3 regions of the Bradyrhizobium sp. 1(2017) genome follow, and region 2 is predicted to be linked to each of the others. Evidence: predicted binding sites of a transcription regulator. Region 2 holds the regulator's gene; each other region holds the start of a gene.
The links. The regulator HrcA, encoded in region 2, represses chaperone genes, less so after heat shock. The targets are predictions, from matches to a motif close to GTTAGCACTCNCNNNNNGNGAGTGCTAAC.
Positions count from the first base shown of each region.

Region 1: HAP40_RS24860 (co-chaperone GroES) is a predicted target of HrcA. The motif match lies at 1,782-1,810, and genes of this name have one in related genera.
Region 3: HAP40_RS06890 (co-chaperone GroES) is a predicted target of HrcA. The motif match lies at 1,756-1,784, and genes of this name have one in related genera.

Region 1 is NZ_CP050022.2:5,218,806-5,224,414, reverse strand. It holds gene groL (chaperonin GroEL) at 1-1,378, opposite strand, end outside; gene HAP40_RS24860 (co-chaperone GroES) at 1,424-1,738, opposite strand; gene HAP40_RS24855 (usg protein) at 2,114-2,401, shown strand; gene HAP40_RS24850 (tetratricopeptide repeat protein) at 2,409-4,538, opposite strand; gene HAP40_RS24845 (cupin domain-containing protein) at 4,757-5,302, shown strand; gene HAP40_RS24840 (NupC/NupG family nucleoside CNT transporter) at 5,441-5,609, opposite strand, start outside.
Region 2 is NZ_CP050022.2:175,830-181,438, reverse strand. It holds gene hemW (radical SAM family heme chaperone HemW) at 1-427, opposite strand, end outside; gene rdgB (RdgB/HAM1 family non-canonical purine NTP pyrophosphatase) at 414-1,049, opposite strand; gene rph (ribonuclease PH) at 1,060-1,773, opposite strand; gene hrcA (heat-inducible transcriptional repressor HrcA) at 1,942-3,030, shown strand; gene grpE (nucleotide exchange factor GrpE) at 3,127-3,744, shown strand; gene pncA (bifunctional nicotinamidase/pyrazinamidase) at 3,832-4,554, opposite strand; gene HAP40_RS00805 (hypothetical protein) at 4,818-5,609, opposite strand, start outside.
Region 3 is NZ_CP050022.2:1,443,917-1,449,525, forward strand. It holds gene groL (chaperonin GroEL) at 1-1,165, opposite strand, end outside; gene HAP40_RS06890 (co-chaperone GroES) at 1,364-1,660, opposite strand; gene HAP40_RS06895 (hypothetical protein) at 1,980-2,501, shown strand; gene HAP40_RS06900 (protein phosphatase CheZ) at 2,665-3,450, opposite strand; gene HAP40_RS06905 (L,D-transpeptidase) at 3,767-4,579, shown strand; gene HAP40_RS06910 (DUF2076 domain-containing protein) at 4,687-5,529, opposite strand.

The sequences.
Region 1 (5,609 bases), 2.8 Mb from region 2:
CACCGGCGTTGATCGCGATCTGGCGAGCGGGCGCCGACAGCGCCTTGCGCACGATCTCGACGCCGGTCTTCTGGTCGTCGTTCTTGGTGCGCAGGCCCTTGAGCTGCTCGGAGGCACGGAGCAGGGCCACGCCGCCGCCCGGGACGATGCCTTCTTCCACGGCCGCGCGGGTCGCATGCATCGCGTCATCAACGCGATCCTTGCGCTCCTTCACCTCGACCTCGGTCGCGCCGCCGACGCGGATCACCGCGACGCCGCCCGCGAGCTTGGCGAGACGCTCCTGGAGCTTCTCACGGTCGTAGTCCGAGGTGGTCTCCTCGATCTGCGCCTTGATCTGGGCCACGCGCGCCTCGATGTCGGCCTTCTTGCCGGCGCCGTTGACGATCGTGGTGTTCTCCTTGTCGATCATCACCTTCTTGGCGCGACCGAGCATGTTGAGCGTGACGTTCTCGAGCTTGATGCCGAGGTCTTCCGAGATCGCCTGGCCGCCGGTCAGGATCGCGATGTCCTGCAGCATGGCCTTGCGGCGATCGCCGAAGCCCGGCGCCTTGACGGCCGCGACCTTGAGGCCGCCGCGCAGACGGTTCACGACCAGGGTGGCGAGGGCTTCACCTTCGACGTCCTCGGCGACGATGACCAGCGGCTTGCCGGTCTGCACCACGGCCTCGAGCAGCGGCAGCAGCTCGTTCAGCGAGGAGAGCTTCTTCTCGTTGATGAGGATGTAGGCGTCGTCCATCTCAACGCGCATCTTGTCGGCGTTGGTGACGAAGTAGGGCGAGATGTAGCCGCGGTCGAACTGCATGCCCTCGACGACGTCGAGCTCGGTCTCGAGCGACTTGGCTTCCTCGACGGTGATGACACCCTCGTTGCCGACCTTCTTCATGGCATCGGAGAGGAACTTGCCGATCTCCTGGTCGCCGTTGGCCGAGATGGTGCCGACCTGGGCGATCTCGTCGTTCGAGGTGACCTTCTTGGAGTTCTTCTGGAGGTCCGCAACCACAGCCTCGACCGCGAGGTCGATGCCGCGCTTGAGGTCCATCGGGTTCATGCCGGCGGCGACCGACTTGGCGCCTTCCTTCACGATCGCCTGGGCCAGCACGGTGGCGGTGGTGGTGCCGTCGCCGGCCGCGTCAGCGGATTTGGAAGCGACTTCGCGCACCATCTGGGCGCCCATGTTCTCGAACTTGTCGTCGAGCTCGATCTCCTTGGCGACGGTGACGCCGTCCTTGGTGATGCGGGGAGCGCCGAACGACTTGTCGAGCACGACGTTGCGGCCCTTCGGACCGAGCGTGACCTTCACCGCGTTGGCGAGAACGTCGACGCCGCGCAGCATCTTGTCGCGCGCTTCAACCGAGAATTTGACTTCTTTGGCTGCCATCTGGAATTTTCCTTGGATGATGTTGACTGGAGGGAGAGGGGGCTCTTAGGCCGCCTTCTTCTTGGAAGCGGGGACGTCGAGGACGCCCATGATGTCGCTTTCCTTCATGATCAGGAGATCGACGCCGTCGATCTTGACCTCGGTGCCGGACCACTTGCCGAACAGCACGCGGTCGCCGACCTTCAGGTCGATCGGGATCAGCTTGCCGGCTTCGTCGCGGCCACCGGGGCCGACGGCGACGACTTCACCCTGGGAGGGCTTTTCCTTGGCAGTGTCGGGAATGATGATGCCGCCAGCGGTCTTCTCTTCTGCGTCGATGCGCTTGACCACGACGCGGTCGTGAAGCGGACGGAATTTCATGCAGTCCTCCTAAACATTTGCACGAGTTGAGGATTTTTGGATTGTTAGCAATCGAAGCCCGCGAGTGCTAGCACGAGCGAGGTTGAAATAGGACAGGAATTTTGCGGGGGCAAGGGCTTCTAGCAGAAAAATCAGCACCCGGAAGCGCGGACTGCCAGAATCTCTTTTCCATCGTTAACTTGGGCCGCGCCCGTATTAGCACGGTCTGTCATCTGCTGCTAACGCATTGAATTTCAACAGCTTGTTAAACTTTTGGGCTTGAGATGAGTTGTCAGTTTGCGTCACATTTCTCTGTGAGCGCATCGTTGCCGGGTGGCTCGTAAGGAGTACCGGATCAAGCCACCCCCAGAATGCGCTCCTGCAAAGGAGGTTGGCATGGCACTGCGGAGTGGGGGCGTTTCCGATGACTTCCGGAAACAGATGCTGGGTTACGGGCTGACGACGGCACAAATTCTCTACCGCATGCCGGATCATCCCTCGCTGCTCCAGACCTACGTCTGGCAGAACTACGACATGTTTCCGAAATTTCCGGCGCTGAAGGATTTCCTGGCATTCTGGCAGGAGAAGCTCGATGGCCCCCTCCATTCGGTCACCGTGGCGCATTGCAAGCTGATCAAGCCGGCCGAGCTGCGCGCCGTGGACGGCGTGTTCCGACTGCATTGAGGCGGAGTCAGACGCCGCCGTTGCAATAGCGTTTCCACATCGCGCGATAGGCGTCGTCCACCGCTCGCCCGTATGAGACGGGGTTGCTGGCGGCTGCGGTGCGAATCTTGTCGGGCAATTCGAGCCGCAACTTGTCGAGCTCGCTGATCTGCGAGGCTCGGCGCGTTGCAATTTCGATATACGCCTCAGGGCTATCCGTGACCCAGTCCGGGAGGCCAAGCGCCGTGAGGATGGAGCCGGCAGCACGGCTGGGCAGGCTGTTGCCGAGTTTCGCGACCACCGGCACGCCCATCTGCAGGGCTTCCCATGTGCTGACGCCACCATTCTGCGGGAACGGGTCGAGGCAGATATCGACGCGATTGAACGTCGCCAGATGTTCGCTTCGCAAGGTGGCGCCGAGCAGATCGACGCGTTCGGCCGGCAATCCGCAAGCCTCGAACCGCGCCAGCAAATTCTCGCGGACCAATCGGTCGTCCAGCGCAACATCCTTGATCAGCAGTCGCGAACCCGGCACCCGCTCGAGAATGCTGGACCAGACTTGCGCTGCGTCGTCCGAAATCTTGCTGATGCGGTTGAAGACGCCGAATGTAACGAAGCCGTTCGAAATCGCCGGCGTCTGCGCCCGCGCAATCCCGGCCGGCAGCGGCGCCAGCGTCACAAAGCACGGCAGGTCGACGACGGTCTCCGCAAACAGATGCCGAACCTCGGGCGGAATCGCGACGGGGTCCGAGAACAGGTAATCGATCGTCGGCAGTCCGGTGCCGGTACCGTGGCCCCAACCATGGACCTGGATCGGTGCCGGCTTGCGCGCAAACACGCCGAGCCGGTTCCCTCTGGTATGGCCGGACAGGTCGATCAGGATGTCGATGCCGTCGGCGCGGATCTCGGCGGCGAGGCGATCCTCGGTCCATTGCGAGGCGTCGCGCCAGCGATCGGCGATCTCGCGAAATTCGCCGGTCGTAGCGTCCACTTTCGACGAGCAGGCGTAGCACACGATCTCGAACTGTGCCCGGTCACGGTGTTGAAGGACCGGCTTGAAAATCAACGCGGCCGAATGCGCGTTGAAATCCGACGAGACATAGCCGAGCACCAGACGGCGATCCGGGTCGCGGCTGTTGTCATGCGCTCCCGCCGCTCCTGATGCGATCTTCGCGCCGACACGCTCCCACCACATATGCCGCGCCTGCTGATGCCGCTCAACGGTGGCATCCCCCGCAAAATCGAGCGTGAATATCTTGTTGGAGATCGCGCTCTGGAGATCAGGCTGGATGTCGAGGGCTCTGTCGAAACTGGCGAGGGCTTCGTCGACCCGGCCAAGTCCGGCGAGGCAAAGGCCCAGCACCAGGTGAGCTTGAATGGAATCGGGAGCGATCACGAGGGCCTGCTCGCAATCGTGTGATGCCTGGGCAATCTGCTGGATCTGGAGCAGGACGCTGGCCCGTGCGAGCCATCCATTCGCGTCGTCGGGGGCCAGCGCGATTGCCCGATTGCCGTCTGCCAAGGCTTCGTCAAATCGCTGAAGTTCCCGCAACGCGGCCGCGCGGTTCGCCAGCGCCGCGGGATAGTCGGGCTTGATCGACAGCGCGCGGTTCAAGCTTGCGAGAGCCTCGTCATAATTGCGCCGACGGCAGAGCGCCCAACCCCGGCCGTTGTGGGCTTCGGCAAGCCTTGCGTCGAGGGCGAGCGCCTTGTCGTAGCTGTGGAGCGCCTCCTCGTGAAGGTCGAGGGCCACACTCGCGTTACCGAGATTGGACAGGGTTGTTGCGTGGTTGGGCCGCAAGGCGAGGGCTTTGCGATAGCTCGCGCAGGCCTCCTCGTGACGTCGCTGCCCGTTGAGCGCGACGCCCAGGCTCATATGAGCATCGGCAGATCGCGGATCCACGGCAACCGCCCGGCTCAGCAGGATTTCGGCTTGCTGGTAGTTTTTGGCATCGGACTCCAAGGTGCCGAGCATATGCAGCGCGATGAATTGGTTGGGCGCGAGCTGCAGGAGTTGCCGATAGGCCGTCTGGGCCTCGGGGAGGAGCCCCATCTTGTGCAGCTGGAGCGCGTGCCCGAGCATTGGCAGGACTTCGGCTTTTTGCCGTTTCTCAAGCCGGGCCTTTTGAAATGCACGCTGACCTACGCTGTTGCCCATGGATCAATTCCCCCAGAATCTCGGGGCGACATTAATTCAGCATGAGAACCAATACGAGACGACGGCCGCTCGCCACGACAGCCTGGGGCAAGCTACAGCCGATGGGGCGTCGCGTGACAATCCCAAAGCGCTGCAATTGCTGCCTCGTCCAAGACTGGATAGTCTGTCTTCGGGTTGCACCCATCCGGTGGGCGCGGCTCAGATCAGGGAGGCAGACAATGGCCAGGCAAAAGGCAAAGGCATCAAGACCCGCAACGAAGACCGCGGTGAAGAAGCGCAGCGGTGCCAAGGCCGCGGCGCGATCCTCGGCACGCAAGGCGGTGAAGGCGAAGGCGCGCACCGCGCCCGCCAAGAGCGCGCCGAAAAAACTCGCTCGACCGAAGCAGCGCATCGCGGTCAGTCATCATCGCGAAGAGGACTTCAAAGCGGACGGCCTGCGCACTTACGCAAAGTACCGCGACCTCGGCATCGCCGAGGCGAGCCACGGCCTCGCGCAAGCGCATGTGATTCGCCTGCAGGGCCCCTGCAATCCGGCCGAAGTGTCGAAACTGCACTTCCACGACGTCGAGTTCCAGATGGTCTATGTGCTCAAGGGATGGGTGAAGACCTACATGGACGGGCAGGGCGAAACCTTGATGAAGGAAGGCAGTACCTGGACCCAGCCGCCGAAGATCAAGCACATGATCCTGGACTATTCGGATGACGTCGAGCTGCTCGAGGTGATCCTGCCGGCGGAGTTCAGGACGGTGGAGTTGAAGGCCTGATGTCATTCCGGGGCGCGTAGCGCGAGCCCGGAATCCATTTCGCCTCACATATCGCGGCCCGATGGATTCTCAGATGCGCGATTGCGCATCATAGTTCGCCGCTTCGCGGCGCCCCCCAGAATGACGAGCAGAAAGAGCCTACGTCAATACCCCCACCACCGCGCCCATCAGACACGTCGTCAGCGTTCCCGACACGATCGACTTCAGGCCGAGCGCGTTGATCTCCTCGCGCCGCTCCGGCGCCATCACTCCCAGGCCGCCGATCATGATGCCGAGGCTGGCGAAATTGGCGAAGCCGCACATCGCG
Region 2 (5,609 bases):
CATTGTGCAGACGGCCCAGCGCCTTCAGCGAGGCGTCGTCGAGCGCCTGCACGCCGAGCGAGACGCGGTTGACGCCGGCGGCGCGATAGCCGGCAAAGCGGGTGGCCTCGACGCTGGTCGGGTTCGCCTCCAGCGTCACTTCGGCGTCCTTCGCCACCGTCCAGTGCTTGCCGATCGCATCGAGCACGGCGCCGACGGTTGCGGGCTGCATCAGCGACGGCGTGCCGCCACCGAGGAAGATCGAGGTGACCTCGCGACCCGGCGCGCGCTCGGCGGTCGCGGCGATCTCGCGTGCAAAAGCCGAAGCGAACCGCGCCTCGTCGATCGCGGCGTGGCGGACATGGCTGTTGAAGTCGCAATAGGGGCACTTCGACAGGCAGAACGGCCAGTGCACGTAGACGCCGAAGGCTTCCTTAGCGCGGCTCAAGGCAGATCTCCGCCAGTTTCACGAAGGCGCGGGCACGGTGCGACAGGCCAAGGCCGAGCGGCGGCAGGCCGTGCTTCTCGATGCTGGTCATCTCGCCGAAGGTGCGGTCGTGGCCGTCGGGCAAAAACATCGGATCGTAGCCGAAGCCGGCGGTGCCGCGCGGCGGCCAGACCAGCGTGCCGTCGACGCGCGCCTCGACCTCTTCGAGATGATCGTCGGGCCAGGCAACGCAGAGCGCCGAGACGAAGTGGGCTTTGCGCTTGTCGGGCGTGGTGGCGCCGCGCTCCTGCAACAGGCGCTCGATACGCGTCATCGCGGCGTTGAAGTCCTTCGACGGACTGGCCCAGCGCGCGCTGTAGATGCCGGGCGCGCCGTCGAGCGCGTCGACCACGATGCCGGAATCATCGGCGAAGGCGGGGAGCTTGGTCGCCTGCGCCGCCGCGATCGCCTTGATCGCGGCATTGCTGCGGAAATCGTTGCCGGTCTCTTCGGGCTCAGCTAGGCCGAGCTCGCCGGCCGACACCGCCGCGATGCCGTACGGCGCAAGCAGCTCCCGCATCTCGGCGAGCTTGCCGGGATTGTGGGTCGCGATGACGAGCTTGTCCGTGATTCGGCGGTGCATGGCCTATTGACTACGCTACAGCCAGTTTCTGCAAGTCCACGAGGCGCGCGACGCCCTTGCGCGCCAGCGTCATCAGCGCCAGGAACTCGTCCTGCGTGAACGGCTCGCGTTCCGCGGTGCCCTGCACCTCGATGATGCGGCCGTCGCCGGTCATGACGAAATTGGCGTCGGTCTCGGCTTCCGAATCCTCGGCGTAGTCGAGGTCGAGCACGGGCGCGCCGTTGTAGATGCCGCAGGAGATCGCGGCGACGTTGTCGCGCAGCACGTTGGCCTTGACCATGTTGCGCGCCTTCATCCAGGTGATGCAATCGGCCAGCGCGACCCAGGCACCGGTGATCGAGGCCGTGCGGGTGCCGCCGTCGGCCTGGAGCACGTCGCAATCGACCGTGATCTGGCGCTCGCCGAGCGCTTCGAGGTCGACGATGGTGCGGAGCGAGCGGCCGATCAGGCGCTGGATCTCGACGGTACGGCCGCTTTGCTTGCCGGCGGAGGCCTCGCGGCGGGTCCGTTCCGAGGTCGCGCGCGGCAGCATGCCGTATTCGGCGGTGACCCAGCCGCGGCCCTGACCCTTCAGCCACGGCGGCAGGCGGTCTTCCAGCGTCGCGGTGACCAGCACGTGGGTGTCGCCGAATTTCACGAGGCAGGAGCCCTCCGCATATTTGACCACGCCACGCTCCAGCGTCACGGGGCGCAATTCGTCGGGCGCACGGCGGCTTGGCCGCATGGGAAATCCTCCAAAACTCGCAGGTGTAGGGCTGTTCGCGGTGCTTGTAGGTGGGGTGAGGGTGGGCGGCAAGGTTTTTTCACCCCTGATGTCGAGCCCGCAAACGCCACGCTTGTCAGAAGCGCCCAGGATGGACAAATTATGAGTATCTGAGAGGAGTTACCGTCTGTGGCCCATCACGATCCGATCCATCTGATCGCGCCGCGCGCAGGCCTTGCCCAGCTCAACGAGCGTTCCCGCGACATCTTTCGTCAAATTGTCGAAAGCTATCTTGCGACCGGTGAGCCCGTGGGCTCGCGCAATATCTCGCGCCTGATCGCCATGCCGCTGTCGCCGGCCTCGGTCCGCAACGTCATGGCCGATCTGGAACAGCTCGGCCTGATCTATGCGCCCCATACCTCCGCCGGCCGGCTGCCGACGGAACTCGGGCTGCGCTTCTTCGTCGACGCCCTGATGCAGGTCGGCGACCTCAACGAAGCCGAGCGTGCCGCGATCCAGAGCCAGCTATCGTCCGTCGGCCAGGCGCAATCGGTCGAGGCGGCGCTGGATCAGGCTCTGACGCGGCTGTCGGGCCTGACCCGCGCTGCCGCCGTCGTGCTGACGCCGAAATCCAATGCGCGGCTGAAGCACATCGAGTTCGTGCGCCTGGAACCCGAAAAGGCGCTGGTGATCCTGGTCGGCGAGGATGGCCAGGTCGAAAACCGCGTGCTGACGCTGCCGCCCGGAGTTCCCTCCTCGGCGATCACCGAGGCCGGCAATTTCCTCAATGCGCGCATCCGCGGCCGCACGCTGGCCGAGGCGCGGCTCGAGCTCGAGACCGCACTCGGGGAAGCCCGAGCCGAGCTCGATCAGCTGACCCAAAAGGTGATCTCGGCGGGCATCGCGAGCTGGTCCGGCGGCGAGAACGAGGACCGCCAGCTCATCGTCCGCGGTCACGCCAATTTGCTGGAGGATCTGCACGCGCTGGAGGATCTGGAGCGCGTTCGCCTGTTGTTCGACGATCTCGAGACCAAGCGCGGCGTCATCGACCTGCTCGGCCGGGCAGAGACCGCCGAAGGCGTGCGCATCTTCATCGGCAGCGAAAACAAGCTGTTTTCCCTGTCGGGCTCCTCCACCATCATCTCGCCCTATCGGGATGCCGCCGGCCACATCGTCGGTGTTTTGGGGGTGATCGGGCCGACGCGGCTGAATTATGCCCGCGTGATTCCGACGGTGGACTACGCCGCCCGCATCGTCAGCCGCCTTCTGGGGGGCTGACCGGCGTTTCCGCCGATCACGGGCGCTTGATTTTCGCACGCTTAGGCACGATATCCGGGCCAACAATCCCTGGAAACGAGTTCGAGATTAGAGCCGATGACCGATCGAGACCGGCAACCCGAAGACACGACCGCGCCGACGCCCGAGCCCGTGGTGTCAAAGCCCTACATCATGCCCGACGATCCCGAGCCGGGCTCGGTCGAAACGTTGCAGAAGGAAGCCGCCGAGGCGCGCGACCGCATGCTGCGGACGCTGGCCGAGATGGAGAATTTGCGCAAGCGCACCGCCAAGGAAGTCGCCGACTCCAAGCTCTACGGCGTCACCGGCTTTGCCCGTGACGTGCTCGACATCGCCGACAACCTTCAGCGCGCGCTCGATGCCGTTCCGGCCGAGGCGCGTGCGGCGGCCGATCCCGGCCTGATCGCGCTGATCGAGGGCGTCGAGCTCACCGAGCGTTCGCTGCTCAACGCGCTGGAAAAGCATGGCGTGAAGAAGTTCGATCCCCAGGGCCAGAAGTTCGATCCGAACTTCCAGCAGGCGATGTTCGAAGTGCCCGATGCGTCGGTGCCGTCGGGCACCGTGGTGCAGGTCGTGCAGGCCGGCTACACCATCGGCGAGCGCGTGCTGCGTCCCGCGCTGGTCGGTGTCGCCAAGGGTGGTGCGAAGGCCGCGCCGGCGGCCAACAACAATGAGTCGAGCGGCGCGCCGAACTGAGTTTTGGCGTCATTCCGGGGCGGCTCGCAGAGCCGAACCCGGAATCTCGAGGTTCTCAGGTGCGCAATTGCGCACCGTAGTTCGATGCTACGTGCTCGCCGCGATATCCGCGGACTGAATCCGCTTCACGCCGGCCTTGGCCATGTCGGCCCAGGCCTTTGCCAGCGAGCCCTGCGTGTCGATGCCGCGGCAAGCGTCTTCCACCACATAGGCCTCGAAGCCCGCCTTGCGCGCGTCGAGCGCGGTCCACGCGACGCAGAAGTCCGTCGCCAGCCCTGCGACGAAGACGCGCTTGATCTTGCGGCCCTTCAGATAGCCGGCAAGGCCCGTCGAGGTCTTGCCGTCGGCTTCGAGGAAGGCCGAGTAGCTGTCGACGTTCTTGTGAAAGCCCTTGCGGATGATCAGCTCGGCATGCGGGATCGCAAGGTCCTTCGACAGCGCGGCACCATCGGTGCCCTGCACGCAATGGTCCGGCCACAGCACCTGCTTGCCGTAGGGCAGATCGACGGTCTCGAACGGTTTCTTGCCCGCGTGGACCGACGCAAACGAAACGTGGCCGGGCGTGTGCCAGTCCTGCGTCAGCACCACGTGGGCGAACGCCTTTGAAATCTTGTTGATGACGGGCACCACCTGCTCGCCTTCCTTCACCGCGAGGCTGCCGCCCGGCAGGAAGCAATTCTGCACATCGATCACGAGCAGCGCGGACGCTTCGTCCGGCTTGATCGATGCGGCTGCAAGGAGTGCCGTTGGCGCCAGCGTCGCGAGCGCCGTCGTGCCGAGCATTGCCAGGACTTGTCGTCGATCCAGCATCGTTCGCCTCCCTTGGGGATGATCCAACAGAGGGGAAAGCCTAGTTCCGCTCGGATACGAACAGAAGCCCGAAAATGCGGGCGGCTTTGGTAAGTGGTTGGGCTCTCCAAGCAACTCGTCGTCCCGGCGTAGGCCGGGACCCATACGCCGCAGCAACAATTCTGCGAAAACTCGGAGTTACTAGCTCGTCCTACAACCGCTCGATGTGGTTATGGGTCCCGGCCTCCGCCGGGACGACACCGAGGTTGTTGGACGACCTTCGGCTACCCCTTCGGCTGAATGCCGTCGCGCACGGCGCGGAAGCGGGTGAAGGCGGGCAGCCATTGCTCGCGCGGGGCGCTGGCGATGATGCGCAGCGAGGCGCCGCCGCTCGAGAAGCGGATCCATTGCACCACGGTCACCGGGACCTTGTCCTTGCCGCTGACGCCGTCGATCCGGGTCTCGAAACCCTGCTGGCCGTTGATGCGGATCGGCTCGGACATGGTGACGCGCGACTCGCGCACGCCAGGAATCTGGAGTGCGGCCTCCTGGGCAAAGCGGGCGCGGTCGTCGGCCTGCTGCGGGGTGGCGCCGATCAGGCCGAGGATCATGAACGGCTTCTGCTCGTAACCCGTGCTCTCGTCGCCGTCGGCGAGGATGATGCTCGAGCCCGGCGCCAGCGTGCGGATGTCCTTGAACTCGGCGAGATCGGTGATCTTGAACGGCATCAGCGCGATCTGCTCTTCGGCCGAGACCTGCTTGCGGGTCACGGTGCTCGCAAACATCTGCCGTACCGCTTCGTCGGTGTAGATCTTGACCGCGTTTTCCGGGATCTGGACCGCGACATAGCCGGAGAAGCCGGCCCCCGGCACGATCATCGAATAGCGCCGCACCGGGGTGTCGCCGGCCTTGCCGCTTTCGGTGGTGAAATAGGCAAGGCCCGCAGGCGTCTCGATCTTGTCCTGCTTCACGCCGTTCACGCCCGCCGGATTGGAGTTGAAGGCGCTCACGACCTCGCCATAGGCCGCCGGCGGCAGCTCCGTGATCAGCACCTTGACGCTGCCATCCTCGCTCTC
Region 3 (5,609 bases), 1.3 Mb from region 2:
CCTCGATCTCGGTCGCGCCGCCGACGCGGATCACCGCGACTCCGCCGGCGAGCTTGGCGAGGCGTTCCTGGAGCTTCTCGCGGTCGTAGTCCGAGGTGGTCTCCTCGATCTGCGCCTTGATCTGGCCGACACGGGCCTCGATGTCAGGCTTCTTGCCGGCGCCGTTGACGATCGTGGTGTTCTCCTTATCGATCACGACCTTCTTGGCGCGGCCGAGCATCTTCACCGTGACGTTCTCGAGCTTGATGCCGAGCTCCTCGGAGATGAGCTGACCGCCGGTGAGGATCGCGATGTCCTCGAGCATGGCCTTGCGGCGGTCGCCGAAGCCAGGCGCCTTGACGGCCGCGACCTTGAGGCCGCCGCGCAGGCGATTGACGACCAGCGTGGCCAGCGCCTCGCCTTCGACGTCCTCGGCGATGATGACGAGCGGCTTGCCCGACTGCACGACGGCTTCGAGCACCGGCAGCATGGCCTGCAGGCCCGAGAGCTTCTTCTCGTGCAGGAGGATGTAGGCGTCCTCGAGCTCGGCGGTCATCTTCTCGGCGTTGGTGACGAAGTAGGGCGACAGATAGCCGCGGTCGAACTTCATGCCCTCGACGATGTCGACCTCGGTGTCGAGCGACTTGTTCTCCTCGACGGTGATGACGCCCTCGTTGCCGACCTTCTGCATCGCCTGGGCGATCATCTTGCCGATGGCGGCATCGCCGTTGGCCGAGATGGTGCCGACCTGGGCGACCTCGGAGGAGGCGGCGACCGGCTTGGCGCGCTTCTCGATGTCCTTGATCACGGCCGCAACGGCGGTGTCGATGCCGCGCTTGAGGTCCATCGGGTTCATGCCGGCGGCCACGGCCTTGGCGCCTTCGCGCACGATGGCCTGGGCCAGCACGGTCGCGGTGGTGGTGCCGTCGCCGGCGAGGTCGTTGGTCTTGGAGGCGACCTCACGCACCATCTGGGCGCCCATGTTCTCGAACTTGTCCTCGAGCTCGATCTCCTTGGCGACGGTGACGCCGTCCTTGGTGATGCGGGGCGCGCCGAAGCTCTTCTCGATGACCACGTTGCGGCCCTTGGGGCCGAGCGTCACCTTGACGGCGTTGGCGAGAATGTCGACGCCGCGCAGCATGCGATCGCGCGCGTCTCCGGAAAACTTGACGTCTTTGGCAGCCATTTCTGCAATCCCTCGTGTTTCGTGATGTGTCTTGTCTTGTGCTGTGTTGCGCTCTCACCGTCATTGCCGGGCTTGACCCGGCAATCCATCGTCTTGCGAAGAATGATGGATGCCCGGGTCGTCTAGCGCGAAGACGCGCTTCGCGCTTCTGCCCGGGCATGACAGGGGCGCATTCAGCGGCCGTTCAGGCGGACGGCCTTAGGCCAGAACGCCCATGATGTCCGACTCCTTCATGATCAGGAGCTCTTCGTTGTCGATCTTGACCTCGGTGCCCGACCACTTGCCGAACAGCACGCGGTCGCCGACCTTGAGGTCGATCGGGATCAGCTTGCCGGTTTCGTCGCGACCGCCCGGGCCGACGGCGACGATTTCGCCCTGCGACGGCTTTTCCTTGGCGGTGTCCGGAATGATGATGCCGCCCTTGGACTTTTCCTCGGCGTCGATACGTTTGACCACGACACGGTCATGCAGCGGACGAAATTTGGATTTAGCCATGACGTTTCCCTTTGGAGGCTCGCTTCGGAAGTAGTGGAAGTGGGTGGTGGGGCGGCGCTTCCGTCCACCCTCTCCCCGAGGGATCGAACGGCGCGCTTAGCAATCGGGCTTTCCGAGTGCTAATAGTGGGCCCGGAAATATGGCTTGGCCGCGATCCTGTCAAGCAAAGGTGGTTAAGCGATTGGTGAGGCGGATATAGGATGGTGGCACTGGAAACTCGTTCGGGGCGTCGGCGTGTCAAACGACGTCATTGCTCCGGCGGCGGTTTTGCGCTTGGCTGCGAGAGGGGTGCGGCCATGGTCTTGCTCGGGGGAATGCCATGATCAGTTCAGCTCACGCGCGCACGGTGGCCAATCTGGCGGCCGCGTCTTGTCTGGCGCTGCTGTTGGGCGCCTGCGGCGGCGGCATGAGCCTGCCGTCCTTCTCGTCCTCTTCGCCGCCGCCCGAGGCCGAACCGGGCGTCGCTCCCGAGATGCCCGCGTCGATCCGCGCCGACGAGATCGTCGGCCGCTGGGGCCTCGCCTCGTTCCAGAACCCGGCCGACCGTGCCCGCACCGAAGCCGCGGCGAGGGCCCAGTGCAAGAATCCCTATGTGATCACGGCCGGTTCCTCCGGCGGCGTCATCATGCATCTGGCCGACCAGGCGACCCCGCAGGAACTGCGGCTGAAGGGCTCGCCCAGCGGCAAGAACTATATCGGACCCGCCGGTCCCACGCCCGGCGACCAGGACCGCGAGATCGTCTCCTTCGACGGCCGCGTGCTGATCACCCGCTTCATCGACAAGGACGCCGCCACCCGTTACGGCAACATGGTCTACGTCCGCTGCGCGCCGCGGGCGTGATCTCTCTCCTCCGTCATTCCGGGGCGGTCCGCAGGACCGAACCCGGAATCTCGAGATTCCGGGTTCACGCTTCGCGTGCCCCGGAATGACAGCACTAAACAGATCCAAAAACAAAAAACGCCGGCTTGCGCCGGCGTTTTGTTTTTCTCCATCTCGCGTCCGTTCAGTCGAACAGCGCGTCGATGTCGTCCTGCGAGGCATGGCCGACATCGCCGGCGAGCTTGGGACCGTTGAGAAGCTTCTCGTCCTCGGACCGGTTGTCGACATGCGCATGCGCCGGGACGTGGGCCTTGATGGCGTCGACGCCGCCCCAGATCTCCATCATCGCGTTGATGTGCTGCTCGATGAACTTCATCGTGGTCATGACCTTGCTGATGCGCTGGCCGGTCAGGTCCTGGAAGTTGCAGGCTTCGAAGATCGAGATGACGCGTTCCTGGATGTCATCGGCGAGCCGCTTCTGCTGGTCGGCCGATTGCACCTTGGACATCGCGCTGGCGGCCTGGTCGATCGATTCGGCGGCCTCGAGGATCTGCTGGGTCGCCTGCTCGGTGCCGCCGACGACCGCGCCGAGTTCGCCATTGACCTTGGCCATCTCGCCGCCGTCGAAGCTCTTGCCGTGCAGCGTCGCGATCTCGCGCTTGGTGCGGTCGATGGCGTCGTGGATGAGGTCGAGCTCGACCTTCAGCTTCTCGCACTGCTCGATCTGCGCCCGGTAGGTCTCGAGCATGGTGCGCGCTTCGGAGAGCTCGTGGGCGGTGGAGGCGTCGATCGCCGCCATGGCTGCGCTGCCGGACAAGGGCACGGTGCCCTTCGCCATCTGGGCGCGGATCGCGCGCAGCTCGGCCATAATCTCGCTATGCATCGGGCCTGCCTCTTCGGTCACGTCGAGAATGGGCATCTCGCCACCGGCGATATCCTCGACGCGAAAACGCTTGCGGTGAACAGCCATCAGAAAACTCCCCCCACCTCACTCACGCGTCTTTGTAGGCAGAAGCGATTTAACACGAAGTTCACAGCCGGAACTGTCGTGCTCGCGTCGCGCGACGCCGCGCAAAGAAGCGATTAACCATGGCCGCGCTGCGTTCACCGAAAATAAACGCTGATCGCCGAATTGGCCCGCGCTTGACGACGTGGTGAATCCAAACGGCGCTTCTGTTTACCAAACGAAACGGCTTTTGCGTTTTATTGACCACGTCGCGGCAGCCGATCAGCCAGGCGCTCTCCACGACGCATGTGATCTAGACGAAACAGTACAGAGTACGTCGATGTTCAAGAAAATGTCTGTCGCGCTGCTCGGCAGCGCTTGCACCTTCATGGCCGGCGCAAACAGCGCCAGCGCCTTCGACAACACCGTGCCGAACGATCCGCCCGCGGTGCTCTATGCGCCGCAGGTGCCGCCGGCGCCGGTGCGCGTCGCCTCCAACTCGAACATGGGCGGCGGCTTCATCGAGTTCCTGTTCGGCGACGGTCCCGGGCGCGGTCCGGCCTATGCGCCCGAGCGGCCGGTGTATCAGCAGCAGCCGGCCTATTACGATCAGCGCCGCCTGCCGCCGATGGGCGAGCCGCAGATGCAAGGTGGATATCAGCAAGGCGGATATCAGCAGGAGGCGGTCGATCCGCGGCAGCGTCCGTTCGATCCCAAATTCGAGAAGCAACTCGTTGACTATGACGGCAAGGAAAGTCCCGGCACGATCGTGGTCGATACGCCGAACAAGTTCCTCTATCTGGTCGAGGGCAACGGCCGCGCGATGCGCTACGGCATCGGCGTGGGCCGCCCCGGCTTCACCTGGTCCGGCGTGAAGTCGATCACGGCCAAGCGCGAATGGCCGGCCTGGACGCCGCCGGCGGAAATGCTGGCGCGCCGCCCCGACCTTCCCAGGCACATGGAAGGCGGTCCGGAAAATCCGCTCGGCGCCCGCGCGATGTATCTCGGCTCGACGCTCTATCGCATCCACGGCTCCAACGAGCCCTGGACCATCGGTACCAACGTCTCCTCCGGCTGCATCCGCATGCGCAACGAGGACGTCATCGATCTCTACGGCCGCGTCAATGTCGGCACCCGGGTCGTGGTGATGTGATCCTGCTTTCGTTCTCCCACGAGAACGGAAAACGCTGACATGAAAACGGCCGCCTCATCGGCGGCCGTTTGCCTGCATGCGCCATGGACCGACGCCATGGACCGACGTCACGCGTAATCGCTGCCGCCGTCGTCTCCGCCGCCAAAATCGCTGTCGTCGTCGGCCATGTCCATGTTGTCATTGTTGTCGTCGTAGTTCTGATCGTTGTTGTTGTTGTTCCGATCGTCGTTCGACGCCTGGTCGAGGAAGCCCTGGCGGGAATCGCGGTTCGAGCCGATGTCGTTGAGGCCGGCGTCGCGCGAGAGCGATCCGCTGGACTGGTCGCTGCCGCCCCAAGGGCTTCCACCAGCGCTGCGGTCGCCGAGGGCATTGGTGTCGCCAAACGCCTGCTGATGCGGTCCGCCCATCATGCCGCGGATGCTGGAGAGCAGCAGAGAGCCGCCGACGACGCCGGCCGCGGCGGCTGCCGCCGTGCCGAGGAACGAGCCGCCGCCACCGCCGACCGGCGGAGCGCCATAGCCCTGGCCGGGACCCTGACCAGGACCTTGGCCATAAGCCTGTCCGTAAGGCGGCTGGCCGTAGCCCGGCTGGGCCTGCTGCATGGCCTGGCCGGTATTCCAGGCCGGCCGCGCGTCGCGCGGCGGCACGTTCGGAACAGAGCCGCGCGACGGGCTTCCGCCGAACAGCGTCTCGCGCATGTTGTCCAGGAAGCCGCCGGACTGTGCCTGCTCGGGCGCCTGGCCCGCTTCCAGCTCCTGGATGCGGGTGTGGGCGCGCTTCAGCGCTTCGTCCTGCAACAGCACGGTCTGCACAAGCGCGTAGATCGCACCGGGGGCCTTGCGCAGGCCGTCGGAGATCGCGGCGGTCGCGTCGGGATCGCGCGGTGTATTCTCCAGTTTGGTAAGCCGGTCGAAAAGTTCGTCGACGAGCTGGCGTTCCTGCGGCGTCATGTTCAATCTCCTTCGCGCAAAAACAAGCGCGAGGCAGATGTAGGGTTCCATTGCGGCCTCAACAGCCCCGGCCATATTAA